Regions from separate parts of the Cellulosilyticum sp. ST5 genome, predicted to be linked through region 1. Evidence: riboswitches for the same ligand, from Rfam matches in the RefSeq annotation. Region 1 holds a riboswitch; each other region holds the start of a gene.
The links. A riboswitch is a leader RNA that binds a small molecule or an ion and turns the genes downstream of it on or off. The one in region 1 is predicted to bind thiamine pyrophosphate.

Region 1 (10,885 bases):
TTTCATTTTTATTAATCTCCTCTTCTGCTAAATTTGTAATCATTTCAATCACAGAGGCTGGACACGCTTTTTTACAAAGCCCACAGCCTATGCATAAATCTGTGTTCACCTCTGCATAAATGCCTCTCGGTACTGTAATGGCTAATTTAGGGCATACTAAAATACAAGTGCCACAAGCCACGCATTCTTTCTCTAATACACTTGCATATCTTTTTCTTTTTTGGATTGCCATAAATGTCCTCCTTTTTTTCTAATTACTTTTATCTTATTAATAAATGGCTTTTATCTCTGTAACTTAGTTACATGAGTCAAAGCTTCTACTTTTTATTAAAAACATCACTTTGCCTTCAACCATGATTTTCCGGTATGTTTTTAGCGTCCTTGCATCATAATAAATATGTACTCTTAAACTCAATCATATTGGAGGCCACATATTATGAGTAATTCCAAGGCACCTAAATCACCCACTAATAATGAATGGTGCAGCGATTCATCTAATCAAAGCACCGAAGGCACTAAATATTTTCACGATAAAGCAAAGAAATCTGCTACTAACAATCAATGGGTATCTAGAAATACACCTGCCGAGTAAAGCAGAAAACCTCCAATAAACACTTAGTAGTCTGCACCTACTTCATGTTTATTGGAGGTTTTATTATGCCCTTAATCATCTAACTTACACCTATCTTAATCCTAAAATAGAGAAAAACAAAAAAGTATTGACTTGGAGTTCACTCCAAGGCTTACAATAGACTCATCCTTTGTAGAACACTATGAAGATAGAGTAAAACAGGTAAGCTTACTTAGAATTAATCAAACCATTAAAGAGATTTAACATCGTTAGGAGGAAACACAATGTATTTAGAACAAATCAATCAGCCATCAGATTTACATAAACTAAATGATAGGCAGTTAAAGGAATTAGCAGAGGAAATGCGTCAAGCACTTTTAGAAAAACTAAGTAAACGTGGTGGACATTTTGGACCAAACTTCGGTATGGTGGAAGCTACAATCGCACTTCATCATGTGTTCAATTCACCAATAGATAAAATGGTGTATGATGTCTCTCATCAAAGCTATTGCCATAAGATGCTTACAGGAAGAAAAAATGCTTTCCTTTACGAAGCACATTATGATGATATAACCGGCTATAGTAATCCAAAGGAAAGTGTACATGATTTCTTTACCATCGGTCACACTTCAACTTCTATCAGCCTTGCATGTGGTTTAGCAAAAGCTAGGGATTTAAAAGGAGATAAGGAAAACATCATTGCTATTATTGGGGACGGTTCTTTAAGTGGCGGCGAAGCATTAGAGGGATTAGACTTTGCACCGGAACTTAATAGCAACCTCATTATTATTGTTAATGATAACGATATGTCTATTGCAGAAAACCATGGTGGCCTTTACAAAAACCTTAAACTACTTAGAGAGACAGAAGGAAAGGCCGAATGTAACTTATTTAAAGCAATGGGTCTTGATTACCTTTTTGTAAAAGAAGGTAATGATATACAAACGCTTATTACTGCTTTTGAAAAAGTAAAAAATATTGACCATCCAATCGTTGTTCATATTTGTACACAAAAAGGCAAAGGCTATGCCTTAGCTGAAGAAAACAAGGAGTCTTGGCACTGGTGTATGCCCTTTGACATAGAGACAGGGAAACCTACCCTTACTTTTGACGGTGAGGATTACTCTAGTATAACAAGTGATTTTCTGCTACAAAAAATGAAAGAAAATCGGGCCCTAGTTGCTATTACTTCTGCAACGCCTACAGTCTTGGGCTTCACCGAAGATAAAAGGAAGGAAGCCGGTAAACAATTTGTGGATGTGGGCATTGCTGAAGAACACGCTGTTGCACTTGCATCAGGTATTGCAGCTAATGGTGGTATCCCTGTATATGGTGTCTATAGCACCTTTATTCAAAGAACCTTTGATCAACTTTCTCAAGATCTCTGTATTAATAATAATCCAGCAACCATCATTGTGTATGCTGCTTCCGTATATGGTATGAATGATGTAACACACCTTGGAATCTATGATATTCCTCTAATGGCTAATATCCCAAATCTGGTTTACTTAGCACCTACTACCAAAGAAGAATATCTAGCTCTACTTGATTGGAGTACTACTCAAAAGGAACATCCAGTAGCTATCCGTGTGCCAGGAGGGAATATGCTTTCTACTGGTGAACCTGCTATTAAGGATTTTAGTAAACTTAATGAATATCAAGTCACACACAAAGGAAATAAAGTGGCTATTGTGGCATTGGGTACATTCTATACGCTAGGCACTAAGGTTGCAAATGCCATTACTGATCAAACAGGTATAACCCCAACTCTTATCAATCCACTCTATATTACTGGCATTGATAAACCATTATTAGAATCCCTTAAAGCAACTCATGATATCGTTATTACCTTAGAAGATGGTATATTAGACGGTGGTTTTGGTGAGAAAATTACAAGATTTTATGGTGCTTCAGATGTGAAGGTACTCAATTATGGATTGAGGAAAGAATTCCTTGATCGCTATGATGTTAATGACGTACTTTATAAAAATCGCTTAACAGTAGAACAGATCGTAGCAGATGTAACAAATCTTCTCTAAATATTTAAAAACATTTCATAAATAATTATTCACATTAATAATTTTAAAATTGAAAACACTATTTAGTCTCTCATTCTAAATTAAAATAAAGAAAAGCCACCAAATCTCTCCTCATAGATTTTACTTAAAGGATATTGGGTGGCTTTAATTGTTCTACTAAGATGCTTATCATTTATTTAGGTTATAACAATGATTTAAAGGCCCGTTCCCTTTACCTAGATTTAACCCATCTTCTAATGCACCTCTTACATAAAACTTTGCTTTTTCTATGCTTTCAGCTAGAGTGAAATCTACTGCCAAGTTACATGCTATAGCTGAAGATAATGTACACCCTGTCCCATGGGTATTATCTGTAGCAATTCTTTCTCCTACAATCCATAGCGCTTTTCCTTTGTTATATAATAGGTCATCAGCACCTTCTGTGAAATGCCCTCCTTTAATAAGTACAGCCCCTGACAAGTTATTTGAAATCACTTCAGCTGCTTTTAACATATCCTCTTTGCTTTGAACCGAAAAACCACATAAGCATTCAGCTTCTGGAATATTAGGAGTAATGACTTCAGCTAATGGTAAGAGCTTCTCTACTAAAGCACTCTCTGCACCTAGATTTAATAGTTTACCACCACTAGTAGCCACCATGACTGGATCTACTACAATGTGTTTTGCATCATACTGTACAAGTTTTTCTACAATTACTTTAATAATTCCTTCATTAGATACCATACCAATCTTTACAGCATCAGGTACAATATCTGTAAAAATAGCATCTAACTGTTTTCCCACAAAATCAGCTGCTACATCCACTACACCATAAACGCCTGTGGTATTTTGAGCTGTTAAAGCTGTAATCACGCTCATGGCATACATCTTATGCGCCGTAATCGTCTTCATATCAGCTTGAATGCCAGCACCACCACTACAATCTGAACCCGCAATCGTCAATATTTTTTTCATCTCATTACCCCTTTATCTTTATTATTCTTTGATAACTATCCATTCAATTGGTACCATAAATAGAAATTTGTCTTGGCGTTTATGAGAAGTACGTCTGAGAGAAAATGAGTGGGTATGGGTGCCTTCCGTTGTTCCGGTTCACATTTTTTGAAGCACTAAGTTCACTTATTTAGATGAACGGCAGAACTCACTTCGTTCAAACAGCTGCCTAAAACCCATCTAAAACGTTCACTAAGTGCTTCTAAAAAATGCTCCCAAGTCACTACTCCAGGCACCCATACCCACTCATTTTCACAAACGTTGTTGACCTCATAAACATCCAAGACAGTGAAGCAGCGTGGAAAGAAGGCGTAACGACAGTTAAAAAATACTCGAAGCCGGGGGCAGGCGCCCAAGGCAATAACGTATAAAGCTTCCTATAAGTCTGTTTTGCCAAGAAGTAGCTCTGTAAGGAAGCTAGGGAGCCTTACAAGCATTATTGATCTCTTAAGCGTTCAAACCCCTAAGTGAAAAGTGCAGAAAAAAGATAATAACAAGTTTTGTTTTTTCTTGAAAACACTTAATGGAGGCGACTTTACGCGTTATTGCTGGTAGAACTGAGAGAGGGTGGCTGCCTGACGGGGTGACTTCGGAGTATTTTCAGTAGGCACTTAGCGAACGTTTTGGATGGTACTTAGCCCACGTGCCCCCGGGAACCGAGTTTGTGGGCGTTCATCCAAAAAAGTGAGCTTAGTGCCTACTGGAAATGCGGAGCCAAGCCACGATAGGTAGCCACCCTCTCTCAGTTCCGCCCATATAGCCCGTAAAGTCCCCGACAAATTTCTATTTCACCTACCTATTACTTGCTCTGCTTTCTCCTTTAAGGCACAGGTTGCTTCTCTTATGTTTTGACTAGCAAATATAGCGGATACCACTGCTACCCCTACAATCCCTGAATCTTTTAATTGCACCATATTATCCTTGGTAATCCCCCCTATTGCAATAACTGGAATATGTACAGCATTACAAATAGCCTTTAAGGTCTCAAAAGATACCCCTTTTGCATCTTGCTTGGTTGAGGTGGAAAATACAGCACCTACACCTATGTAATCAGCACCATTAGCTTCTGCACGTAAGGCTTTCTCTACTGTTTGGGCTGATACACCTAGAATTTTATTAGGTCCTATTAGTTTTCTTACATTCTCTGCTTCCATATCCTTTTGTCCTACATGGACACCATCTGCATTTACTGCTAAGGCAACTTCTACTTCATCATTAATGATAAAAGGAATATGGTAAAAATCTGTTAGCTTTTTTATTCTTTTTGCTTCTTCAATAAAGGCTTCCTTTGACAACTCTTTTTCTCTTAGTTGTAAAAAAGTAACTCCAGCTTCTAAAGCTTCTTTGACTTGCTCTTCTAAGCTGGCTTTACCTACCCAGCTTCTATCTGTTACAGCATAAAGTAATAAATCCTTTTTATCGCACTTCAATTTTACAACCCCCTTTTAGTTTTTCATCAGTTAGTTTACTTATCTCATCAATCATTAGCATTTTATAGGTCGAGGTTCCTCCCTCTATTTGCTTTAATTTTTCATAAGCAATTTCTCCGCAATATCCCATAGCACTTATGGCCATCACCGCCGCTTCTATAGCCTTTTCCCTATGAGCTGCTACATAAGCTGCCATAATGCCTGTGAGCATACAGCCTGTCCCTGTAATCTTGGCCATTAATGGGTTACCATTACGAATTACATAAGCTTTACTGGTATTTACCACAAGATCAATAGCTCCTGTAATAGCAATAATAGCCCCTGTCCTTTCACTTAACTTTCTAGCAAAACAAATCATTTCATCTAAATTCTCTTCTGTTACAACATCACCTTCTGCGGCATCTACACCTTGTGTATTCCCATCACCAAAGACTAAAGTTTTAATCTCTGAAATATTCCCTTTAATAACATCAAAGTGAATCTCTTTTATTAGCTGAAGAGCTGTTTCTGTACGTAGCTTTGAAGCACCTGCTCCCACTGGATCTAGTACCACTACGTGTCCTAATTCATTAGCTTTTTTCCCAGCGGAGAGCATAGAAGCTGTTATTCTTCGATTAAGCGTTCCAATATTAAGGACTAAACCTTGACATAAGCTTGTCATTTCTTCTACTTCTCCTAAATCATCTGCCATAATAGGCGAACCACCAGCTGCTAATAAGCTATTAGCTACATCATTAACTGTTACATAATTTGTAATACAATGTATAAGTGGTACTAGTTTTCTTACTTTCTCAATCACATCATCAAGCATTGACTTTCTCCTTCTTTATTTTTTATATAATTAAAAATAGTAGGCCATACCATTAGGGTATGACCTACTATGAGTTCACTGGTTGCTCCCTTCGCTGGTATTATCCAAATCAGGTTATAAAGGTCGAAGTTAGATGACTTCCTCTCAGCCTGCTCCCACAAGCTCCCTTGCTATTTCTTATTTATCTTAATTCTTAATTCTTAATTCTTAATTCTTAATTCTTAATTCTTAATCAACATTATACTCCCCTCTAAAGAAAGTAACAATTATTTTATTGCATTGTTAAAGTTTGAAGTCGTTTAAAGTTACTTATTTCATACTCATTTATTTTATCTTCATATAAGTAGTAAAGTTTGTTACCTATGTAACACACTCGATCTTCATTATAGCCATAATAATACCCATAGCTATTAGTAAGCCTTCCTAGTTTAGCTTTTCCTACCAACTTACCATTTTCTACTGCAAACACATACGCGCCATAAAAATTTTCTAAGTTTTTTTCTTTATTATAAATAATTGTAACAGGAATAGCTAGCATTGCTTTTCCCTTATGAACAGTAACTGCTTTGTGATTATATTGGGCACTGCTGTAGCTCCCTCTAGTTCCTAGAATAATTTTATTCACTTCCTTTGGTTCATTTGGATTACTCACATCAAAAAGGGATAGTTTAATTCCTGCTTGCAGAGCCGAAGCATTGCTATATTGACTGCCACCTTCTTCTTCATCCATAGTGGCTATTCCAATACCAACTACTAAATTTTCTGCAATGGGATGGAGATAAGTACTTACTCCTGGAATTTTTAATTGACCTTTTACCTTTGGTTCTTTAGGATTGCTTAAGTCTAGTACAAACAAAGGATCCATTTGCTTATACGTTACTAAATACCCTGTTTTCCCTTCAAATCTAGCACTATAAATACGTTCAGTAGGAGCCAAACCCGTTAAGCTGCTTACTTGATTCATTTGTTTATCAAAGATAAATAGATTATTTATGGTTTCATACGTTTGCTGATTATAGCTAGTGGTGGCTACGCGTAAATAATTATCATATAAATCCATAGCAAATTGATTATATAACCTGCCTTCTATGACACCTGTTCCTACATACTTTAAGCTCTGTCCCTCCACATTAAAGCGGCTAATGGTACTATAGCCACCATAGATTTCTAGAAACATTGCTTCTTTATCCATATAAACATTACCTATAGCTCCTAAAAGCATTTTCAGCTCTGTAGGTTTACTTTGTTTTAAATCTATTGTTGTTAATACAGTTGTATTTAACATATATCTGGTTTGAGCCCAGGGTACATCATAAATCTGGTTAGGCTTAGCTAATTGTAGTTCTTCTCCTTGCAAGCTATCCTTATAAGCTGGCAATATATCTTCCTTTGTATAAGCATTATTTGCTTTCCTCATAATCATACTTTCTGTAACCAAATAAAGCTTATCTTCGATCTTTCTCATTGTATGTTTATTGCCTTGTACAGAAATTTCACGTTTTAATCTTGGTTCTTTTTTATTACTTACATCGTATATGCTAATATTGGTATACTGCCTAGCGATTTGATTAACCACTTCACCGTTTTCTAAAGTAATTGGAATTTCTCTAGGTTCATAACGACGTCCTTCACTACCTATGACAATAAGCTGGTTACCCTCTAAAAACATGCTGTTAAACTGAACCATATCACTTTCTATCTTCCCTATAATATGCAAACTAGGTTGAGTATCCATAATCATAATCTTACTATGGTCTACTAGTTTATAGATGTATCTATCATCATTTTTTAGTACATCATCTTCATCCACTCCTTGCTCTTGAATATTAGTTTCTGAATAACCACCTTCTGATGTGGCACTTTTCATATCGCTAGTCTGATCATTGGCTACAATGTCCTGTGTATTAGGCACGGTGTTTTCTAAGCCTCTGAGTACTTCGTACTCACTTAAAGTTTCTGGTTCTACAAGTATTTTTTTATCTGTTAATAGCCTTACTAATTCTGCTTCGTCTTTTATAGGTACAAGCTTTGTCTCTTGATTTGTTCTTGCGCCTAAAATAATAGTACTAGTCAATAATACACTTAATCCAACTACAGCTCCTAATGCTTTAAATCCTTTCATTTCTTCTCCCCTTTCTTTTTAACCCTACTTCTTGTCATTTTATTTTCCCCTTGCTTATATTAACTATAATTGAAGTAAATATATTTTGCAATTTTCAAATTGTATTTTTCTTTAAATATCCTCATAATTTTTTAAAACTATCTGTGTATTATGCAAGCTTAGTGATGTGTCTCGATTAACATATTATAGATGGTACATAAACATTTAGGTGTGTTAGCCCCAGTGAAAAACGTGACATGTATTTAAAGCATCATAAAAACTGCCAGTAGATTATACCTACTGGCAGAAAAAATTTTTATTTTTTAATTGTCTACTTGGCAGGGAACAGCTTACAGTACTCTCAGCAATTCTCTGTTTTTATGTAACAAGCTTAATAGGTTCATAGAAATAATTTATAAACTTTCGCCATTTGTACCCATAACCTTTTTATACCAATAACCTGAGTTTTTGATGATACGACGCTGTGTAAGATAATCAACATATACAAGACCGAATCGAGGCGCATACCCCTTTGCCCATTCAAAGTTATCTAGAAATGACCAATGCATATATCCCATCACTTCTATGCCATCTTCAGCAGCTTGTTTTAAAGCACTAATATAACGAGTCAAAAAATCAATACGATAATCATCATGCACCCTGCCATCTAGATGAACTAAGTCACAACCTGCCATACCATTTTCAGTAATTAAAATAGGTAATTTATATCGCTCATATAAAAATTTAGGTGACCAATATAAGACTTCCGGCGTAATTGCCCATCCTAAACTCGTTACTGGTTGCCCTGGATATTTGGGAGTAGCAAAAGCATTTTGAGATTGATAAATATTAGCACCATAAAAATCAATAGGCTCTGAGATAATAGCCATATCTCCTGGATTAATGGAAGGCATATCCTCTCCCAAGGCTTTATAGGCTTCCTCTGGATATTGGCCAAATACAATAGGGTCCCCCCACCAGCTATTTGTAAAGATAAAGTTATCTCGATCCAGGGCAAAGCTACACTTTCTAGCTACTTCAATATCCTCTGTTGATCTTGAATGAGGAATAGAACAAGGACCTGTTGGAGCAAAGCCAATAATCGCTTTTTTCTTTGCATACTGTCTAATGGTTCTAACAGCTTTTCCATGAGCTAAAAGAATGTTGTGAGACATTTGTGTCAGTTCACTTGTAGGAAGTTTATAAAACGGCGCATGCACCCCATCTTTATAACCTAATCCTACGAAAACTTGAGGTTCATTAATCGTAATCCAATAAGTTACGCGGTCAGAAAGATGGTCAACGATTACCTTTATATAGTCAGCAAACCAATCGCTACTTTCTGGATTTAGCCACCCTCCTTTTCTTTGCAAGGCATTGGGTAAATTCCAATGGTAGAGCGTCACTAAAGGGGTAATCCCATTTTCTAATAAGGTATCCACCAAGTCAGAATAAAAGTCTAAACCCTGCTTATTAATTTTACCTATGCCATCTGGAAATACACGAGGCCAACTAATAGAGAAACGGTAGTTCTTGATCCCCATTTCCTTCATAAGCATAATATCGTTTTTATAAAGGTGATAATGATTACAGCTTATATCTCCATTTTCTCCGTTTTTAATGGTGTTAGGAAGTCTAGAATAGGTATCCCAGATCCCAAGCCCTTTTCCATCTTCATTATAAGCACCTTCTATTTGATAAGCAGCAGTTGCCACGCCCCACATAAAATCTTTAGAAAAACTCATTGGTTCCACCTCTTTCTTAATCCATATAGATTAATGATAGCCTTAACAAAAGGTCTTAACAATGACTAATCTTGCTTGTTTACTGATGAAAAATGCTTTTTTAAGATTTGTATTGTTGTAAGCGAAACTCACTAGGAGTCAAACCTGTGCTAGATTTAAATTGACGCATAAAGTGTACATCATTTTCATAGCCACAAGTTTCAGCAATATATTTAATAGAAAGATTGGTTTGTGATAAGTAGTATTTAGCATATTCAATACGCGCATTAATAATATCTTTTAAGCATGTGACACCAAAGTTTTTTTTGTATAAACGCTGAAAATAGTAAGGACTAAGCGTAGCCTCATGTGCTAAACCCTCAATGCACCATTTCTCATAAGGTGCGCTATAAATCTTGCTACGTAAAAGAGAGAATTTGTCATGATGAATCTTTTCAATGCCCTTATTAAGAGCGGGTATGACCTGAGCTATTTTTAATAAAAAAAGCCTCATATAATGGTCTAATGCTTCACGGCCATAATTCTGCCCAGCGTAATATTCATATGTCATATTTTTAATCAGCAAAGAAAAGTATTGCATGTTATTGATGGGAATAGGCTTTTCAAATGGAATATGTAGCTTTTTCAAGAAATCCTCATCACCAGAATCAAGTGTAAAATTAAACCAATCATTAGAAAAAGGCTGTTTGTAAGCCTCATAATATTGAGGTGTTCCTTTTTGGTATAGAAAAAATATATTAGGTGAGGTATATACATCTTGTCCATTCACATGAAATAAAGCAGGGCTTTTTATAAGCAGCGCAAGATAATCACCACATCCATCGGGACGTTCAATTTTAAAATCCATGTCATGGACATGATTATGTCCAATATAGGTCATTTGCATAAGCAACCTCCTATCCAAAGCAGTATCTATCAGTTAATTGACATGATACATCATTGATACATAAATTTCAAATTAAAACATGGTGCTTAAGCAATGAGATGGAATATATTAAGATATAGTATAGAAAAATAAAAGGTTACCTCTAATGAAGTAACCTTTTATTTGAAATTTATAAGATAGACCAGGTTAATATAAACATACCAAATACGATGGATACCATCGCCATAAGTTTAATTAAAATATTAATGGCTGGACCTGCTGTATCTTTAAATGGATCTCCTACGGTGTCACCTACTACTGCTGCTTTAT
Region 2 (10,885 bases), 1.2 Mb from region 1:
TAAATTTTCATTAGCAGGTAAAGTAGCAATTGTAACTGGCGCAACAAGAGGTTTAGGGCAGGGTATAGCAGTAGGATTAGCTAGTGCAGGAGCGGACATCGTTGGGGTTGGAACAACAGATTTGTCAGGGACAGAAGATAAAGTAAAAGAATTAGGAAGAAGATTTATTGGAATCAAAGCTAACTTGATTTCACAAGAGTCAATAGCTGAGATTCTACAAGAAACATTAAAGGCATTTGGGAAAGTTGATATTTTAGTAAATAATGCGGGGATTATTAGAAGAGAAGATACTATAGACTTTTCAGAGAAAAACTGGGATGATGTTATTAATATTAACTTAAAGACAACATTCTTCTTATCACAAGCAGTAGCAAAACAGTTTATTTTACAAGGAAATGGCGGAAAGATTATCAATATAGCTTCTATGCTATCTTTTCAAGGTGGGATTCGTGTACCTTCCTATACAGCAAGTAAGAGTGCCATAATGGGTATTACAAAATCAATGGCAAATGAATGGGCGGTGCATCATATTAATATTAATATTAATGCTATTGCACCAGGCTATATGGCAACAGATAATACAGCAGCTTTAAGAAGTGACGAAGAGAGACAAACAAGTATTTTAGAACGTATACCTGCTGGGCGTTGGGGAACTCCCGAAGATTTAGCAGGAGCAGCAGTCTTTTTAGCTTCAGAAGCAGCAGAGTATATCAATGGATATACTCTAGCAGTAGATGGAGGATGGCTAGCGAGATAAAAGGTAATAATGATTAATAAGGATTTAATAGAGCATTCGAGTATTACATGAAAGATATAACCATTAGAAAGGTTATATCTTTTATTTTTGCAGTAAATAAATACATGATTAGTCATGAAACGGTAGATTGTTTTATATTATTCATTCATATATAATAGGAGTTAAATAATATAGACAGAAAGCTGGGTGAGATGTATGGCTAAGGCGATACTGCAGACAGTAGACCGTGCATTACAACTTTTAGAAATCTTAGCAGAGCATCCAGAAGGTATGCAGCCCAAAGAATTTGAAAGTATTTTAGAATTAAATAAAATAACAGTTCATCGTTTATTAGCTACACTAGAAAATAGAGGGTTTATTGAGAGAGAAGGCAATAACTATAAGGTGGGTCTTAAACTAGTAGAATTAAGTAGTATGAAACTCAACAATATTGAGCTGAAAACAGAAGCGGCACCTTATTTAAGAAAATTAGTTCATATTTTAGGCTTACCTGTTCAGATGGCTATTTTAGAGGGGAATGAAGCGGTATTTATAGAAAAGATAGAAAGTATAAATGCATTTCGTATGTACTCTCAAATTGGCAAAAGAATTCCTCTGTATGCATCGGGAGTGGGTAAGATTCTTCTATCTCAGAATACCGATGAAGAAATTTTGAGTGAACTATCCAAAGTAACATTTGAGATATTTACTCACAGGACATTAACATCACCGGAAAGTGTATTGGATGAAATCAAAGAAGCTAGAAAACAAGGTTATGCTATAGATAACGAAGAACATGAGGAAGGTATTTTTTGTATAGCAGCACCTATTTATGATTATAGAGGGCAGATTATAGCCGCTATTAGCGTAGGAGGAAAAGAACCTCAGTTCATTACAGATAAAAGAGCAGAACATATTACATTAATCAAAGAGACAGCAAGGGATATATCAAGAAGGCTAGGATATACTAAGTATTAGGAGGATGGAAGATGAGTAAATGCAAAGTACTAAGAACTATAGAACTAATTTTACAAGTAGTAACGATTATAAGTAGCATTCTAGCTATTGTAAGTATAGTGAAGAACTATAAGTACAAGAGTAAATTAAGAGAAAAGGCACAAGTCTACTTAGATGAAGAACTAGGTGAATTTCAGGACGTAGAGAGAAAGGTCTCTGTGTTTTCTCCAGAAGTCAAGGAACAAGAAGGTAAAATAAAGAAGCTTTTACTAGTAGCTAGTGCCAGTCTAATATCACTGTTTGTAATCCGGGTTTTAAAAAGAGACTAAGTAAAAAAAGTGAATTATAATAAGAAGGTTTGCAAGGTAACAAACGAGTAAATAATGAGATTATAGTAGAAAAAAAGGTAAGTCTGTGAAGAAAAATTTCTTAGCAGGCGTACCTTTTTAAAGTTAATTTATAAAAAGAGTTATTATATAAATGTTGAACGCTTTAATTGTGAATAGACAGGGGTGGAGACAATAATTAGGGCAAGTACTAAAGTAATAATTAATTCAGGAACTAGGTAAGAAGCATTATAAATGATGGAGTAAATCAAAGGTGACTGTTCTCCTGCATACTCAGCAAAGAAAACCACACCAGAAATAATATGCATGATAGTACGGCTAAGTACTGAGATGATGATACCAATAGTAGTTCCTACCTGGATATTTTTAGAAAGTTTTGGTGCAAATCCAGCAAGACCAAGGCAAGCGAATGCTAAAGGATAGTCTAGGAATAATTGTGCCCAGTGAACCATACTAGGATCTTGAATAAACTGCATAAATCCATATGCAACACCAGCAATAATACCAGGAACAGGCCCGAAAACGAGAGAATATAAAATAATAGGAAACATGCTAGCTAAAGTAATAGAACCACCTTGAGGCATTTTATAAAGTCTGATGTAAGACAGAATAAAGGAAAGGGCGACACACATACCACCATAAACAATCGTTTTAGTGGTGATGGTAGAGCTGGCATGCTTATCCTTCTTTGAAATAATTAATAATCCACCAATAGATAAAATAGCAATAACAAAAATAATACTCCATGATACTAAACTAACTTCGCTTAATTTAGCAAAAATATTAGGCATAATAAAACCCCCTTCAAATATATTTAATTTGCTAGGGGGTACAAAGTGGCATAAAAATAACCACACGAATGTGTGGCAAAACTAATCGTATCGCACATTCGCTTCCTTGCTGCGGCATTATCCGTGGACAAGTTAAAGGGTCTGCACCATATGCACTCTCAGCTCGAAAGCTCCCCTAGCATCATATTTATTATTGAGCAAATTATAGCACCATAGGGATAAATAGTCAAATAATTATGATTAACTTAAATTATCCTTTTAAATGCGAGTGAGTTAAACCTAATGAATTAATGGAATGAGTTCGGAAAGCGCAATTTATGGTAGGTACTTGACAAGGCTATGAGGGATGTTTATTCTTATAATAGATAATTAATACTGATAAACTAGTGATGACGAGAAATCAATAAGTGAGATTTGCTTTCAAGTAATTATAAAGAGAGGAAGCCCACCGGGTGAAAGGCTTCTAAAGCAAGCACATATTGTCCAAGCTCTAAGCTCTGCATGAAATCATAAGTGCAGCGGGAACTCCCGTTATAGAGAAACTTGAGATATTCATAACTTCTATTAAGCTAATAATTGATAGACATGTTGTGATTAATTAGGGTGGTACCGCCGGATAGATAAAGGCCCCTATGCATATTTGATGCATGGGGCCTTTTTTGATGAAGTATCTGCTTGGAATAGACAATTGATGAAGTGATCATGAATAAAATAATAAAAGAAAAGGATGAAGTGCTATGTTAATGAGTAAGCTCCTAGGAGAAAGATTCAAAGAAAAACCAGGCGAAGCAACTAGTATTAGTCATATTTATTTATTAAGAGGTGGTTATGTAAGACAAGTAACAAATGGTATTTATTCTCTATTACCACCAGCAAAAAGAGTCGTATCTAAGATTGAAAATATCATTCGTCAAGAAATGGATGCTATTGATGGTCAAGAAGTTCTCTTTCCAGTGGCTTTACCAGGAGATCTTTGGAGAGAGTCAGGACGTTTTGATGCAGTAGGAAGTGAACTTGTTCGTTTCAAAGATAGAGGCGGCAAAGACATGGTATTAGGTATGACACATGAAGAGGCAGCTGTTCATTTAGCTAGAACAGAAGCTAAATCTTACAACAACTATCCATTTATGATTTATCAAATCCAAACTAAATTTAGAGATGAACCAAGAGCAAGAGGTGGTCTTATCCGTGTGCGTGAGTTCACAATGAAAGATGCTTACTCTTTCCACACTTCACAAGAAGACTTAGAAGCTTACTATGAACAATGCTTACAAGCATATCATAGAATATTTGCTAGAGCAGGTGTGCCAGAAACAGTATGTGTACAATCAGATACAGGTATGATGGGTGGTAAAGTAGCACATGAGTTCATGCTTCTTACAGATATCGGAGAAGATACAATCATTATTTGTGATAGCTGTGACTACCAATCTAATATGGAAGTTGCAACAGGTAAATTACCAGTAGCAACTACAGAGGAAGGTACTATTGAAGAAGTACACACACCAAATGCACATACCATTGAAGAAGTAGCAAATATGTTAGGCGTAACAGCTGACAAAACTTTAAAAGCTTGTGTATTTGAGATGGAAGGACATAAAGAACCTCTTATTGTATTTATTAGAGGAGATCTTCAAGTTAATGAAGCTAAATTACAAAAGGTAGTTAAAGCTACTATTACACCATTTGAGAAATACGAAGATACTCCAAATCTTTGTTTTGGATTTATGGGACCATACAATCTAGATGCAAGAGATGCAAAGATTATCTTTGATGAGTCACTTAGAAATGAGAAAAACCTTGTAGTAGGTGGCAATAAAAAAGACTATCATATTAAAGGTATTAGTATTTCAAGAGACATTAAAGATGCTGACTTCCATGATGTGGCAGAAGTATTAGAAGGTCAAGAATGTCCATGTTGCCATGGTAAATTACAATTTAAACGTGGTGTAGAAGTGGGAAATATATTCCAGCTTGGAACAAGATATTCTGAAAGTATGGGAATGACCTATATTGATTCAGATGGTAAAGCTAAAACACCTATTATGGGTTGCTATGGAATTGGTGTAGGTAGATTGCTTGCTTGTATTATCGAAGCGCGTCATGATGAATGGGGACCAATTTGGCCAATGTCAGTAGCACCATGGCAAGTGCATATCTGTGTACTTAAGAGTAAGAAAATAGATATGGATGCTATCGGAAATGAAATCTATAACAAACTTAGCAGTAAATATGAAGTAATCATGGATGATAGAAATGTAGGTGCAGGTGTACAATTTGCTGATGCAGACTTACTTGGTATTCCAGTAAGGGTAGTTGTAGGTGAAAAGAATCTAAAAGAAGGTAAAGTAGAGCTTATGACTAGAGATAAGAGCGTTAAAAAACTTGTAGACCTTGGAGATGTAGAAAAAGAAGTAGCTGCTCTTATTGCAGAATTATCATAAGAAATTCATAAGAGTAATTGATAATAGAAGTAGCACATGAGTCGCTTGCATAGGATTATGCAAGCGACTTTCTATTTAAAGAAATGAGGCTTAAAAATCAATAAAAGTATTTAACATAAGATAACTAGGGAGGAACAGGCATGATTTTTTTAGGTATATTACTTGGATTTATTTCATTTAGTTTCCTTTGTGAAGGTTTTAATAAAATGGAGATAAAAGTATTTGAATCTTTACAAAAGAAAACGAGAGCATTATTAAAAAAGAAAAAAGTATATCAATATACTATATTTGGGGTATTAGCAATTATAGCGCTGTTTATAACTGTTTTAGTAGGGGCCGGAGAGTTTCCGCAAGGATTTTTATTGGGAACCATATGGGCTTTAATTGATTTTGTTTTTGAAGATAGTTTGTTTGATAAACTAAGAAATAACTTAAGATAATAATTAAAAATGGAGGCAATGGTATTAATACTCATTGCCTCTTTTTTATTTAAAGCTTATGGCTTTATGCGCTACTTAACTTTCTTTGTCACTTATTTTATGACCTTAAAAAGACCAAATAAGCATATTTAACAAACAAAAAACACATAAACAAAAATATTAAAAATATTATGTTTTAAAGAAATGTGAAATATTATATTTTGTTTAATTCATATTTTAAATTAAGCACTTAGGATAAAAGAGAAAAGAATACCTCTGTTCCGAGATAGCCTTGTTCGTATAGGAAGAGATAAGTTGGATCCCCTACAGTAATGTTGAAATTCATAGGTTGAATATCGCTAGTAAAAATCGGTATACTACGAGCAAGGTTAGATTTGTTTTCCTGAAATAGTAGTGCTTGAAGCCTTGTTGTGCATGAGATGGTACTAGAAATAAAATCTACTAGATTATTGATAGAAGCAGGAGGCAGCGCATTTTTGAAATAAGTTCCTAGAGTTTCTTTTTGTGGTGAAAGGCTATCAAAAATATTAATGGGATAGTTATAAAGGAGGCCGCCATCTACATAAACTTGAGGTGAGTCTTTTGAAGAAGAAAATGGTGAGGATTTAATGGCTTCAAATAAAAGGGGAACAGACATAGAAATGCGTACGGCTTCTGCTACTTCCATATTCGGAGTAAACTCGTAAGAAAAGATGATGGAAGTACTTTTGGAAGAGTCGGTCCCTACTATATACAAATCTTTAAATGGATTTTGGTCTTTATGGATAGCGGTATTTTTAAAATCAGAAAAAGTATATGGTGGTAATTTTAAATCAGAGTTAAATTGACTAGCAATCTGTTCCTTTATCCATTCATAAAGATAACTAGAAGAATACCAACCAAACTGTGTAATGAGTCTATAAACACACTCGGCATTACCAAAAATATTATCCAGGTGTGATTTGATTGATTGTGTAAAATACCTAGGGGGTGACTTTGAATCAACACTAACATCATCTTTACCGGGGACCTTATTATAATCTAGTGAATCAGCTATTTCTTTTAGATCATCAAAGGAAAGATTGAAAGAAGTGAGACAAGCAGTTATGGCTCCTGCAGAAGTACCAGCCACACGTAATATTTGTGGGGGAAGATTGATTTTGTATAAGTAGTCTAACACACCTAGGTAAGCAATGCCTAATACGCCACCACCAGAGAAAACAAGATTTTTATAAGGAAGACTCAAGAAAATCACCTAATATTTATAACTCTAATAATATTATATTTAGAATAATTAAATATTAGAATTCTATAAATAACCAATTACAATATTTTGATAATTAATATATATTTATTCTGCAAATCAAATACATGGTATCTTAATGAAAATATATAAGCACAAATGTTTATTTAGAATTGTGTATTTTAGAATAATAAAGATAAAATTAAATAATGATTATATTGAATCAGTTTGTTGTAATGATAAATGGCACAATCTATGGTTAGGTTGGGTAATAAGAATAAAAGGTCGATGAAACTAGTTTAAATATTCTAGTTTCATCGACCTTTTATTCTTAAACACTTATAAATATTAATTATGCAACAACACCATTTTGTAATCTAAGATTCTTTACTTGTAATATAGCCTTCAGCTGTAAGAAGTTCAGCGATAAGAACAGCACCGCCAGCAGCACCTCTTACAGTATTATGAGAAAGACCTACAAATTTGTAATCATAAACAGTATCTTCTCTTAAACGACCCACACATACACCCATACCTTTTTCAGTATTACGATCCAAACCTGTTTGAGGTCTGTTATCTTCTTCGAAATAAGTAATGAATTGTTTTGGTGCACTTGGAAGATTAAGCTCTTGAGGTTTACCTTTATAATTTTTCCAAGATTCAAGGATTTGTTCTTTAGTTGGTTTTTTCTTGAATGAAACAAACACAGTTGCAAGATGTCCATCTAAGACAGGTACACGAATACATTGTGTTGTAATAACAGGGCTAGTAGCTTTAACAATTGCATCATTTTCTACTTTACCCCAAATTCTAAGAGGTTCTTGTTCACTTTTTTCTTCTTCTCCACCAATGTATGGAATAACATTATCAATCATTTCTGGCCATTCTTTGAAGGTCTTACCAGCGCCAGAAATAGCTTGGTAAGTAGAAGCTACTACAGTAGTTGGTTCATAATCAAGTAAAGCAGAAAGCATAGGTACATAACTTTGAATAGAGCAGTTTGGTTTAACTGCGATGAAACCTTTTGTTGTACCAAGACGTTTTCTTTGAGCCTCAATAACTTTTAAGTGCTCATCATTAATTTCAGGAATAACCATTGGTACATCTGGTGTCCATCTATGAGCAGAGTTGTTTGAAACAACAGGTGTTTCAGTTTTAGCATATGCTTCTTCTAAAGCTTTGATTTCATCTTTTTTCATATCAACAGCACAGAAGATGAAGTCAACTTGAGAAGCAACTTCCTCAACCTTAGCAGCATCTAATACAATTAGATTTTTTACAGTCTCAGGAATAGATGTACTCATTTTCCATCTGCCTTCAACAGCTTTTTCATAAGTTTGACCAGCAGAACGACTGCTTGCAGCGATTACTTTTACATCAAAATAAGGGTGGTTTTCAAGTAAAGCTAAAAAGCGTTGACCTACCATACCAGTACCACCAACGATACCTACTTTTAATTTTTTCTCCATCATTAATCACCTTTACCTTTTTAATATCTTACTAATTACTCTATTTTACTAAGTAAATAACTAAATGACAATATATTATATAATTTTTTGATAAAATTGACAAATTATTATGAATATCTATAAAATGTGTAGTATTTTTATTCATATTTCACAGTGGATTATTAAGACAACTCTAAAATAGAATTTACACTAAGGGTAACATACAATATTACTTATTAGAATATGAAATATAAGGATAAAAAGAGTTTCTCTAATGAAATAATCCTATAAGAAAAACAAGGATAATAAATTAGAAAAGCATTCATAATAGTTATTAAATAAAACACTACAGATGAGTCTTGTAGAGGAAAGGAATAGTGATGAGTAAGTTGGAGAAACATGCCCCTATTTTTTTAAATAATACAGAAAGTAAATTATATCCTTGTTTAAAAGAAGATATGGAAGTAGAGTTTGCAATAATTGGAGGAGGTCTAGCTGGTATAACACTAGCATATTTATTAAAGCATATGGGGAAAAGAGTGGCTGTTTTTGAAGCGAATCAGATTGGGATGGGTACTTCCTTACGTACAACAGCTAAGCTAACGATACAACATGGGCTTATTTATGATAAATTAATGCATACTAAAAGTCCAGGAAAAGCAAAACAGTATGCAGATGCTAATAGGAAAGCTATAGAATTTGTTAAAGAAACTATTTCTAAAGAACAAATTGAGTGTAATTTTATGAATATGCCATCGTATATTTATACGACGGATGAAAAGTACATCAAGGCTATTCAAGATGAAGCAGAAGCATGCAAAAGGTTGGGAATTGAGGTCAATTATAAGGACCAGATTCCACTTCCTATAAAAGTAAAGGCTGCATTAGAATGGGAGGGCGCTGCATTATTTAACCCTAAGAAGTATATATCCAGCTTGGCAGAAAAATTTACAGCAGATGGGGGATGTATATTTGAAGAAACACCAATTACTAGATTGGTGCCAGGAGAAGTAAGTGTGTTAGAAACAGATAAAGGCTGTAAAGTATCTGCTAGGAGAATAGTTATAGCTTCTCATTATCCTATGTATGATGGTCTGGGCTTATATTTTACAAGGCTTAATATGCAAAGAATATATGTACTAGGTTTAAAGGTAGACAAAGAAAAATTACCTAAGGGCAGTTTTATTTCAGTAGATAGTCCTATTAGATCTATTAGGCCTATTTACGAGCAGGATATAGTCCTTATAGGTGGAGGGCATCATAGAGTAGGAGATGATCAATATGAAGCTACTCATTTTGAAGAATTAAAGCAGTTTGGAAAAGAAGTATTTAATAGCGATGAGGTATATAGTCAGTGGTCTTTGCAAGACTATGTTACACCCGATAGCGTTCCCTATATTGGATACTTAAATGGTAGCAAATATCATAATATATATGTAGCTACAGGATTTAATAAATGGGGAATGAGTAACGCCACCAATGCAGCACTTGTTCTAAAAGATTTATTATTAATGGGTACGAGTCCTTTTGAAGACTTATTTAATCCGCAAAGGGTGTCAGCTTACAAAGGAAAAACTTTTATTAATCATAATATAGAGGGAATTAAAAACTATATCCAAGGAAAATTAAGAACCGTCCCCAAAGATACTTTTCCAGATAAGGGGGAAGCTATAGTAGCAGAGCTAGAAGACGGTAATGTATATGGTATTTATCAAGACGAAGAAGAACATTATCATATTGTGGATATTATTTGTCCTCATGTAGGTGCTAGATTAAGATGGAATAGTGCTGAAAAGAGTTGGGATTGTCCATTCCATGGTTCAAGATTTAATATAGATGGGGAGGTTCTAGAAGGACCAAGCACTCATAAATTAAATGGATATAAGGAAGGTAAAAATAAAATACATCCTAATCTAATTTAGCATAGAATAGGGTTAGTAGTGTTCACAAAAGAAGGAAAAAGTGTTAAGTTAAGAGTAGGAAGTAAAAGAAGTTGTTTAAAGGAGAAAGTAATGACGGATAAGGATTTTGAAGCATTTTTAATGAAGTGTCAGCAGGAAGTTAAAATAAAACAAAGTAACTTAACACAGAAGTATGCTCTGAATACGTATCAAACCTATAGCTTTAGTCAAGCTAACAAAAGTCTTGAATTAAAAAAGGATAATGGAGAAGTATTGCGCTTTGAAGTAGCTTGCATTGGTTCATGGGGATATGAAGATCATAGTTGGGTATGGGCTTGGAATAATGAAAATCTATCAGAGAGTATTAGAGAAGAAGCTAATACCCTAAAAGATTTAGCTCAGGAAACAGGATATAATGTATTTGAACAGGGTAGTTTTGAATGTGAGGAAATAGTAGCGAAGGATTTAGCTTTTGTGAGCGTCTATAAGCTTAAAGCACAAGGCATCTATCGCATTGTAGCTGATGAAAGCTATCTTTTTCTAGCACTTAAAAATGTAAAATAGTAAGTATAAACCATTGATAAACATATGAGTTTTGA
Region 3 (10,885 bases), 2.2 Mb from region 1:
TGCAAAGTCACCACTATTACCACCACCGACGTAGCCATGCATTTGCTCATAAGGTGCAGTCATCCAAATAGCATTAACACCTAGATTTTTGAAGTAGCCTTCTTTTAGTTTCTTAGTAAGTCCTGCAACATCTCCACCATGAAAAGTACCGATATTTTTACCAGTAGCATCTACTTTGACACGCCCATAGCTAGTATCATTAGAGGTATTACCATTATAGAAACGGTCTGTCATGGTAAAATAAACAGTAGCATTATCCCAAGTAAAATAGGGATCATCATCAGTAGAAGTAATGGGAACGTTACCAATCAGTGAAGTAGATAAGCTGGCTGCAAATAAGTTAGGAAAAATCATAGTAAGTGAGATAAGAATAGAAAGTAAAAACTTAAGAACTGCTTTTTTGGAATGAATCATTATAACTAACCCCCTTATTAATATAGATAAATTTTTTGCGCTTAACAGTAAATAAATCCTCCTTTCATTAACTAATAATAACAAGCACAAAATAATGACCAATAAGGACAAAAAATTTACACTTTTATTATCTAATTTAAATAATAAAAACACAATGAGAATGCAAAAAAATGACTAAGATGTATAAAAAAGTGACGTAAAATGATACAAAGTAATATTTTAAACCTATTTTCTTAGATGCGTATGAGATCGAAAGAGATGGGAGAAGTATGTGTATAGGTGTGTTTAAAGATAGTGGAATTAATCTTGTAGATTCTTATAAAATTCATGTGGTTTTTATTATATTTTGCTATATTTAATATGTAGTTCAAAAATTATGTTATCATAAAAGAGTAATAAATAAGGAGTGCATATAAGGAGGCATTTTATGAGTTATGTAGCAGATAAAAATAGATACCAAGAAATGAAATATAATCGTTGTGGGAAAAGTGGCTTGTTACTTCCGGCTATTACTTTAGGGTTATGGCATAATTTTGGAGATGAAAATAGTTTAGCCAATGTAAAGGAAATGCTTTTTGGAGCTTTTGATATGGGTATTACGCATTTTGATCTAGCAAATAATTATGGTCCAAGTGCAGGCTCGGCAGAAAGCAACTTTGGAGAGGTGATGCGTACAGACCTTAAGCCATACAGAGATGAGCTTGTGATTTCTACTAAAGCAGGCTATGGTATGTGGGAAGGACCATATGGAGATGGTGGTTCAAAGAAATATTTAATTTCTTCTTTAGATCAAAGCTTAAAACGAATGAACTTAGATTATGTAGATATTTTCTATCATCATAGAAGAGATCCAGAAACACCAATGGAAGAAACAGTAGAAGCATTAAAAAGTATTTTAGATCAAGGGAAAGCCTTATATGTAGGAATTTCTAATTACAATGCAGAAGATACTAGAACAATGATTAAATTTATGAAAGAAGCAGGGGTAAGGTGCCTGATTCATCAGATGTTTTATAATATGTTAGAGCGTCATAATGAAGAGGTCATAGCTGTGCTAGAACAAGAACAAGTGGGTGCTATTGCGTTTTCACCTTTGGCACAAGGTCGTTTAACTAATAAATATTTTAATGGTATTCCAGTAGATTCAAGAGCAGCAGGAACAAGTCCTTTCTTAAATAAAGAGGGGATTACAGATGAGCTTTTAAAGAAAACAAAAGCACTTAATGACTTAGCAGAAAGCCGTGGTCAAAGTTTATCTCAGATGGCTTTAGCATGGGCACTTAGAGGTCATGTGACTTCTGTTATTATAGGAGCTAGCAAGCTTTCTCAGATTAAAGAAAATGTAGGTGCTATTCAAAACTTAGACTTTACAGCAGAGGAACTTCAAGCAATTGATAAGATTTTATTAGGTTAAGTAATAGGCTCATTTAAAGGGTAAAATAGGATATAGGCTATGGAAAAATAAACTCCATAACCTATATCCTATTTTGTTTCGCTCAAAGTAGTTTTCATTAAATCAGCCATGGCAAGGGTGATTTCTTCATCAAAGTTAGTCTTGGAAGTCTCGATAGCGGCTTTTAGTGTTTTTAAATCAGCAGAGTCTAAGGGGATATCGCTATATTCAGTTTTAGCAAGTTTTAAGATGTTTTGATGTAGCTCATCTAAATCACTAAAGAGACTATCTCTGAGAAAGTCATAGGGTTCATAGTAAAAGGTTTCAATCTCATAGAGTGTATCAATATCAAAAGAGTCAGTTGTTTCATAAGTAGATTGGGCTTCATTATAGGTATCATAAAGGTAATTTCCTGAATCAGAAATTTCTAAGATGGCATGATAAACCTTATTGTAGCTAGAATTAACCACATAAGTGCTTCTGCCTTCTTGAATAACCTCATAGCTATAATCAGGGTATTTCGTTGAATCAGAAGCAGGACTAATAAGTCCGGAAATCCAACGACCAATAATTCCTACAATAATAGTAAGTACAATAAAAATATGTGGCCAAAATCTCCAAATAACTAAGGAAGGAATATCAATTTTAGAATCCTTAAAGAGTTTCTCCCTATAGTTATTTCGTGACATTTGTTGCCACTCTAATTTTTCAGGTAAAGAAAGTTCATCATTTTTTGCTTTTTCTTTAAGTTGTTTTTCATATTGGCGACGTTGCTTTAGAAATTCCTTTTGAGCTTTAGTTTTCATAAGTAGTCTCCTTATAAATGATAAAATATATAGAATATTAAGATTATTATATAGTGATTAGGTTAAACAATCAATTTAAATAAAAAAATTTAAAATTGATACCTCTATAGAGGAAATGCTGTGTACTGCAATAGGAATTAAAGATTCAAAACTAAAGAGAGTTAGTATATAATAGCTTTATAAATACTTAGGCTATTATAGAAAGCAAATAAAGTACATAAATAAAGGAGATAGATCATGAACAGTAAGGTAGATGAAGCATTAGCCCTTTTTAAAGAAGGTTTTTCTTGTTCACAAGCTGTATTTGCAGTTTATGCTAAAGATTTAGGTATGGATTATGAAATGGCCCTTAAAGTATCACAAGCTTTTGGTGGTGGTATGGGTGGTATGAGAGGTGAATGTGGTGCTGTAACAGGTGCTTATATGGTGATTAGCCTTTTATATGGTAGAACTAAAGCTGAAGACGGAGAAGCAAGACTTAAGACCTTCACCATGGTAAAAGATTTTGCAAAACGCTTCAAAGAAAAACAAGGCAGTACAGTATGTCGTGATTTATTAGAAAATAAATCAGGTAGCCACTATGATATGTGTAGTGATTATGTAAAAGATGCATGCATCATTTTAGAAGAGATTTTAGAAGAATATAAATAAATGATAATAGTTGATACATAGGGACTCATATAAAAGCACTAACTTTTTTAGAAAAGTTAGTGCTTTTATATGAGAAGCCTTTCTTAGCTAATAGGGAGGTACATTGTCATTTTCTTACTTGGTAGGTAGGCCTCATTAAAATACTACCAATAGGTATAAAATAATTAGAAAAATACTGGGGATGGAATACAAATTAGTCTGACTTTATAATCAGTATATAAGCAGTCGACTGATTTGATTTAATAAATAACAGGGAGGAAGAAAATGAAATACTTATCTAGACCATTAATAGATTGGGCGATTCATGAAATTGAAACCAAGTACCCAGAAGATATCAGTATATTAGTAGGTCATAAAGGGTGGCGTATACCAGAAGATGGGGAAGAGGTGGCTTTTAACTTTTTCATTCCAGCTACCGATAAAGGCTATTCTTTAGCACAAACCTTCATCATTAATGAAATTGGCTATGATTTATTTCCTATGTCATGGGAAAGAGTAGAAGGCCTCGCTGAAGTAAATGAAAGTTTAACCACTTGCCTTGCTGATGGTATTATTTTATATGCCAGGAATGAGAAAGACAAAGCACGCTTTATTCAATTACAACAGACATTAAAAGACCACTTAGCAGACCACAGTTTTACTTTTAATAAGGCTTTAGAAAAGATTAATAGTGCCATGGAACTTTATAAAACTATGGCATTTGAGGAGTCCTTATGTCATGTGAGAAAGGGAGCAGGTTTTATAAGCCAATATTTAGTCGAAGCGATAGCAACAAGCAATGGGACTTATATGAAAAATGGCCCACAAGATATCATTTCAACATTAAAAGATTTTAAGCAAGTACCTGTGCATTTCATAGGGTTATATGAGCAGTTGATTAAAGCTGAACAAGTAGAGGTAATAAAAACATTAAGTTATGAGCTCATCAAGATGACAAGGGACTTTTTTTCAAGTAAAGATACAAGAGTAATAAAAGAAGAAGAGTGTGAGTTTCAGGATTTGGCTGCATGGTATGAAGAAGGGCGTTATACTTTTAGACGTATTGGCTATTATTGTGAAAAAAATGACCCATTTAATAGTTTTTCTTGGGGATATCATTTTCAGCGTGAATTTGATTGTATTCAAAAGGATTTTGGACTTAAGGAAATGGATTTGCTAGGGGTATTTAATCCAAATGACCTATCCATTTTTAAAGAAAGGTTAGATGAGATTGAAGCATATATTGTATCTGAAATAAAAGCACATGGAGTAAAAATACGAATTTATGATACCTTAGAGGCATTTTTAAATCATATGAATTAAGAAAGGGCGATGTGCAGTGAAATACAAAAATGCCGCTGATATTTTGCCTGATCAACTTCTGAGAGAAGTACAAAAGTATACTTCAGGAGAAGCTCTTTATATACCTAAATACAAAGCTCGCAAAAAGTGGGGAGAAGGTTCAGGTGCTAAAGCTTTTTATGATAAGCGAAATGAAGAAATTCGTATAAAATTCGCTAGTAAAATAGCTATTGACGTATTAGCAGAGGAATATAATCTTTCAGTAGAAACGATTAAAAAGATTGTTTATAACAATAAATAATCTTTTTAGAAACTTGTAATAGAAGTGAAATACAAACTAATAGGTGAGTTGTGTTATAATGAGGGCGAATACTTATGAGGTAAGGAGGATGGACCATGGATATTATGACATCATTAGAAGCTATGACAGCTAAGCTCGATTGCATAGGTAGGAGGTCTATAGGCCTTATTATGACAAAGGGTGCTTTACATGAAGGGCATATAGCTTTGATAAAAGCAGCAAGAGCTGAAAATGAATATATTATAGTAAGTAGTTTCTTGCATTCACATGAGTTTTCTTCTGAAGAAGCTTATAAGCTCTATCCTAGACAGGTGGAGGAAGATCAGGAAATAGCTAGTAAAGCAGGAGTAGACTTTTTCTTTTGTCCAAGTTATGAAGGACTTTATCCTAATGGTAGTAGTACTTATGTAAGTATCTATACACCACTTATGAATCGTCTTGAGGGTCAAATACATCCTAAGTATTATCAAAGCTTTTTAACTACGGCAAATTTACTACTAAGTTGTATTAGACCACAGCGTTACTATATCAGTGAAAAGGATTTTCAAAAAAAAGCCCTACTTAGTCAGCTTATACGTGATTTTCACTATGTTTGTGAAATAAGAGTCTTACCTACTGAGAGAGAAGCAGATGGACTTATTATAGGAAGTAGAAATACTTTATTAGAGCCAGAAGAAAGGCGATTAGCACCGCTTCTTTATCATACGCTTAAAAAAGCAGAGTTAGCTTATCAAAGAGGAAATATTAGTAGTTATAAGCTTAAATTACTTTTAGAGACAGAAATAAAGCGCTATTATCGTATTCAGCTAGAATATGTGGATGTGTTAGAAATAGAACGCCTAACAAGTATAGAAACCATTATTGAAGAAGCGCTTATAGTAATGAGTATACGTCTAGGGAGCGTAAGGCTTTCAGATTATATTTATCTTAAGAAATAAAGGTTGATTTAGAAGAAATATTCTGATATGATTTGCTTGTATGAAATTAATATTTAAATAATACATAAAATAAGAAAAAGGGGAGTCTGTGCGACAGGCTGAGAGGAAACTAAAGTTTCGACCCATAACCTGATTCAGATCATGCTGACGTAGGGAAATATTCGAGGATAGCACTTCGAAAGAAGTGTAAGTAACAGGATATGCCGAAGCCAGCATATCCTGTCTTTATTTTAAGCTAAGAAGGTGAAACATTTTTTAGTTAAAGGGCTATTAGCTCTACAAATAAAGTTTCAAATGGATATGTAAGGTTACAGAGAAACTCCCTTTAAAAAGGAGAGATTACATGAAATATCATACACAAATGGAAGCCGCAAAAAAAGGTATAATCACTAAGGAAATGGAGATTGTAGCTAAAAAAGAGTATATGGAAGTAGAAAAGCTTAGGGCCTTAGTAGCAAAAGGTGAAGTGGCTATCCCATGCAACATTTATCACAAATCTCTTTCTCCAGAGGGAATTGGTACGGGTCTTAAAACCAAGATCAATGTCAATTTGGGGATATCAGGAGATTGCAAAAACTATGAAGTAGAATTTGAAAAGGTGAAGGTGGCACTTAAGTTTGGTGTGGAAGCTATTATGGATCTTAGTAATTATGGGAAAACAAATACCTTTCGTAAGCAACTTATTGAGATGTCTACAGCTATGATTGGTACAGTACCTATGTATGATGCTATTGGGTATTTGGAAAAAGATTTAGTACATATTACACCACAGGATTTCTTAAAGGTCGTAGAAGCTCATGCCAAAGAGGGTGTTGACTTTATGACGATTCATGCAGGGATTAATAGACGTACAGTAGAAGCTTTTAAACGTGAAGGACGTAAGATGAATATTGTTTCTAGAGGTGGTTCTCTCTTGTTTGCTTGGATGGAGATGACAGGAAATGAAAATCCATTTTATGAATATTATGATGACGTATTAGAAATTTTAAGACGTTATGATGTTACCATTAGTCTTGGAGATGCCTTAAGGCCAGGATGTCTAGAAGATAGTTCAGATGCAGGACAAATCGGAGAGCTTATTGAACTTGGCTATCTAACTAAGAGAGCATGGGCAAAAGACGTGCAGGTTATGGTAGAAGGCCCAGGTCATATGGCAATGAACGAAATAGAGGCCAATATGAAACTACAAAAACGTCTATGTCATAATGCACCTTTTTATGTATTAGGACCATTAGTAACAGATATCTTCCCCGGTTATGACCATATTACTTCAGCCATCGGTGGTGCTATAGCAGCAGCCAGTGGTGCTGATTTCTTGTGTTATGTGACACCAGCTGAACACCTAAGATTACCGGATGTAAGTGATGTTAAAGAAGGAATCATAGCAAGTAAAATTGCAGCGCATGCAGCAGATATTGCTAAGGGCTTACCACATGCAAGAGATTTAGATAACAAGATGGCAGAAGCAAGACAAAAGTTAGATTGGGAAGAAATGTTCGAAGTAGCTTTTGATGGAGATAAGGCTAGGGATTACTTTGAAAGTATGCCACCAGCTGAAAAACACAGTTGTTCTATGTGCGGTAAAATGTGTGCTGTTAGAACAACCAATCGCATCATAGAAGGTAAAACAGTGGAATTACATGAAGAGTAAGAATGAATAATGAAATATTAGGTGTTGAGAGTGAAGAAACAAATAATCAGTGCATAACTTATTATTCATTTTAAATTTTTATATAGGGAAATAGGTCTGAAAAGATGAGGAAGACTAGCAAATGGAAGGGGAGCACCTTGCATTTGTTTTCAGAAGGACAATTAAATAGCTAGGGAACTCGTGTTTCGAGGTGAGAGGAAGCTTTTAAGTTTCGACCGACTAAATGAAGCTAGTGCTGCATAGAGGCTGTTTAATTGTACCTAAGATTATCTTGGTTTTTTGAGGTTTAGAGAGTTAGGACAATAGCCAAAGAAGGTATAAGGTCTCTAGCACTTAAATAAATCAAAAGAAAGAGGTAAGAAAATGAAAACAAAAAATGCTATATTAAGAATGGTGATGCTTGCTATATTAATTGCTGTTGGCGTAGTCATTTCACCGATTTTAAGAGTAGAGGGTATGTGTCCAATGGCTCACTTTATTAATGTGGTATGTGCTGTGTTATTGGGGCCAACAGATGCTTTTCTATGTGCTTTACTTATAGGAATCATTCGTATGCTTTTTATGGGAATTCCACCTTTAGCTTTAACAGGAGCTGTATTTGGGGCTACTTTATCAGGTGTTTTTTATAAACTTTCAAAAGGTAAAGTATTAGCAGCTGTTATTGGAGAAGTTGTTGGAACAGGTATCATTGGGGCCATAGTATCTTATCCGGTTATGACTTATATTTGGGGTAGGACAGGGCTGACTTGGCTGTTTTATGTTCCCTCTTTTATTGGAGGAACACTGATTGGAGGCACAGTGGCATTTATCTTCTTAGGAGCACTTAAAAGAATCGGTATGCTTAGTAAGGTGCAGAGGAAGCTAAAAAGAGAAGAAGATAGACGGGAAGGAATGGAAATTTAAAATAGAATGATGACTTCATTTTATTGATAGTAGTTAAAGACAACAAAAATAGCTCTCCAAGTAGTATCAATACTTGAAAAGCTATTTTAGATTCCAGACTCTTGAAATGAACTTTCGTGACTAGCTAAGTAGACCTTAGGCAAAGCGCAAAATGGCTCCTCAGCACGTATGCGCTATAGCGTAGTGCCTACTAAGACTAGCTATGAAAGCCAAACCAATGAGTGAGGAGCTCCTAAAAGTCTTGGCCGGTGCACCCTATGCTAGGAAGCTAAGACCTTAAGACTCTGGTTTAAAACTTTATTTTGGGTAATGCGAGGTATAAAAACATTAAAAACAACTTATAAATGGCGCCTTCCTTGCAGCGCACAAGTGAACATTTTCCTTAAGTCCAGAGGTACCTATAACAATAGATTGAGACTTGGCTGACCCGGTCAGTTCCTCAAGTTGAAGCTGTGGTAATTATGCCGTGGGAAGTTATTTATTTTGTTTTTACACTTATGTATATGTAGTCAAAAATCCGATTCCCTAATAAGAAATAAAATAATTACCAAAATGAGGAGAAAGAAAGGTGTTCGTATGAAGATTACCATGTATCAAGTAGATACGTTTACTAATGAGCTTTTTAAAGGAAATCCTGTTGCAGTTTGCCTGACGGAAAAGCCCTTAAAAGAAGCATTAATGCAAAAAATAGCAATGGAAAATAATTTGTCAGAGACCGCATTTTGTTATAAGGAAGGTGAGTGCTATCAGATTCGTTGGTTTACGCCAGAGGTAGAAATCGACTTATGTGGACATGCTACTTTAGGAACAGCGTATGTTTTATTTAATGAAGTAGAACAAGGAAAGAAACAAATTACTTTTAAGTCACAAAGTGGTGAGATTATTGTCACAAGGAATAAGGAACGCTTTACTTTAAGTTTTCCAGTAAGAGAGGGAAGGGCGATCACTCCAAGAACAGATATTATCAAAGCCTTAGGGGGTAATCCTATAGCTTTTTATGAATCAAGAGACGTGATGGTCGTTTATGAAACAGAGGAGGAGATTACGAACTTAAAACCAGATGTAGGTCTTGTTAATCGTTTAGATGTTTTTGGTATCATAGTAACGGCAAAGGGGAATGAAGTAGACTTTGTATCCAGATATTTTGCACCAGGGTGTGGTGTATTTGAAGATCCGGCAACAGGCTCTTCTCATTGTACTTTAGTACCTTATTGGGCTAAAATATTGGGGAAAAATCAGTTCCTAGATAAGCAGCTATCTAAAAGGGTAGGAACTTTTTATTGTGAGCTAAAAGAAGACAAGGTTTATATTAGTGGTGAAGCTATTCAGCTCTTTAAAACTAGTTTTGAAATTGATTTAAATAAATAAACTGAAAAATATCCTTTTAGTGTGAAGCTAAAAGGATATTTTTGTCATGACTAATATTTATAGGATCAGGTGGTTCACTATGAATAAGCTGTATGTCGCCACTTGAATATAGAGATTACGTAAAAAATAAAATGGTATAGAAATATCGCCAATCATATATTGAGATTGACGACATACAGATTTTCATTATTGCTACATGTACTTGACGTAGGCACTTCATTTCATTCGCTAGATAAGCTACTTCTTTGTTGTAGACTCTTATTTAACATCTTATTTTTAACCTTAATATATGAAGGTAAGAAGTAGAATTTCTAATAAAGAATTTTAATCCTATTACTAAATCATAGAAGTTCTAATGATAGCGTCAATAAGCGTGGTAAAATCTATTCCTTTAGCCTTAGCACTTTGAGGAATTAAGCTTGTTTCTGTGAGACCGGGAAGTGTGTTAATTTCTAACACATAGATAGTTTCGTTTTTAATAATGAAATCAATTCGGCAATAGCTTTTACAGCTAAATAAAGCCCATATTTTTTCTGAAATCTGTGTCACCTTATCTTGAAGGATTGAAGGTAGGAGCGCAATTTCTTCAAGAGCACCATTAATAGTATATTTAGAATTATAATCAAAAAACTGACCAAACCGAGGTTTAATACAAACCGTAGGAAAGACTTCACCATCTAAGACAAAAGAAGTAATTTCTTCACCGGCTATATATTCTTCAATCAATAGTTCTTCATCATATTTGAAGGCTTCATCAATAGCTGACAATAAATCAGTTTTATTTTCTACTTTACAGGTTCCAATGCTAGAACCGCCAGTATTAGGTTTAACAATAAGCGGGTAGTTTAAGGTGCTCGCTATACTTGAATTTAGTGGTTCACTGGCTTTAATGAGTATACCTTTAGGTGTAGTGATATTTTCTGAAGCAAGAAGTTTTTTAGTTAAATGTTTATTCATACATAGTGCACTCGTTAAGACGCGGCAGCCACTATAAGGAATATCTAAGGTTTCTAAAAGCGCTTGAATAGTGCCATCTTCTCCAAAGCGACCATGTAGTGCTAAAAAGGCAAAATCGATGCCACTGAGCTTATCTATAGCCTCCTTTTTTGAATGAAGTACAATAGGAATAGCCTCATATTTAGTTTTATTAATATGTTTTAATACTTCTTCACCACTTTT

Region 2: it holds a riboswitch for thiamine pyrophosphate, as region 1 does, so the genes downstream of both, thiT (energy-coupled thiamine transporter ThiT) here and thiM (hydroxyethylthiazole kinase) in region 1, are expected to answer to the same signal.
Region 3: it holds a riboswitch for thiamine pyrophosphate, as region 1 does, so the genes downstream of both, thiC (phosphomethylpyrimidine synthase ThiC) here and thiM (hydroxyethylthiazole kinase) in region 1, are expected to answer to the same signal.

Annotation. Positions count from the first base shown of each region.
Region 1 covers NZ_CP132338.1:229,175-240,059, reverse strand. Annotated here, with positions in the region: gene QTL86_RS01130 (4Fe-4S dicluster-binding protein) at 1-232, opposite strand, end outside; gene QTL86_RS01135 (4Fe-4S binding protein) at 1-6, opposite strand, end outside; gene QTL86_RS01125 (hypothetical protein) at 437-592, shown strand; gene QTL86_RS01120 (1-deoxy-D-xylulose-5-phosphate synthase) at 856-2,610, shown strand; gene thiD (bifunctional hydroxymethylpyrimidine kinase/phosphomethylpyrimidine kinase) at 2,779-3,564, opposite strand; gene thiE (thiamine phosphate synthase) at 4,392-5,033, opposite strand; gene thiM (hydroxyethylthiazole kinase) at 5,020-5,844, opposite strand; TPP riboswitch at 5,914-6,023, opposite strand; gene QTL86_RS01100 (beta-propeller domain-containing protein) at 6,116-7,966, opposite strand; gene QTL86_RS01095 (GH1 family beta-glucosidase) at 8,359-9,690, opposite strand; gene QTL86_RS01090 (AraC family transcriptional regulator) at 9,791-10,576, opposite strand; gene QTL86_RS01085 (sodium-translocating pyrophosphatase) at 10,746-10,885, opposite strand, start outside.
Region 2 covers NZ_CP132338.1:3,845,582-3,856,466, forward strand. Annotated here, with positions in the region: gene kduD (2-dehydro-3-deoxy-D-gluconate 5-dehydrogenase KduD) at 1-757, shown strand, start outside; gene QTL86_RS18565 (IclR family transcriptional regulator) at 953-1,714, shown strand; gene QTL86_RS18570 (hypothetical protein) at 1,726-2,022, shown strand; gene thiT (energy-coupled thiamine transporter ThiT) at 2,166-2,831, opposite strand; TPP riboswitch at 2,918-3,018, opposite strand; gene QTL86_RS18580 (proline--tRNA ligase) at 3,569-5,275, shown strand; gene QTL86_RS18585 (hypothetical protein) at 5,416-5,715, shown strand; gene QTL86_RS18590 (patatin-like phospholipase family protein) at 5,945-6,949, opposite strand; gene asd (aspartate-semialdehyde dehydrogenase) at 7,315-8,406, opposite strand; gene QTL86_RS18600 (FAD-dependent oxidoreductase) at 8,766-10,307, shown strand; gene QTL86_RS18605 (DUF6882 domain-containing protein) at 10,398-10,850, shown strand.
Region 3 covers NZ_CP132338.1:2,408,354-2,419,238, reverse strand. Annotated here, with positions in the region: gene QTL86_RS11855 (starch-binding protein) at 1-414, opposite strand, end outside; gene QTL86_RS11850 (aldo/keto reductase) at 842-1,828, shown strand; gene QTL86_RS11845 (hypothetical protein) at 1,897-2,613, opposite strand; gene QTL86_RS11840 (C-GCAxxG-C-C family protein) at 2,851-3,264, shown strand; gene QTL86_RS11835 (hypothetical protein) at 3,529-4,566, shown strand; gene QTL86_RS11830 (CD3324 family protein) at 4,583-4,846, shown strand; gene QTL86_RS11825 (4-phosphopantoate--beta-alanine ligase) at 4,942-5,784, shown strand; TPP riboswitch at 5,853-5,959, shown strand; gene thiC (phosphomethylpyrimidine synthase ThiC) at 6,128-7,435, shown strand; gene thiW (energy coupling factor transporter S component ThiW) at 7,799-8,338, shown strand; gene QTL86_RS11810 (PhzF family phenazine biosynthesis protein) at 8,891-9,706, shown strand; gene QTL86_RS11805 (D-alanine--D-alanine ligase) at 10,043-10,885, opposite strand, start outside.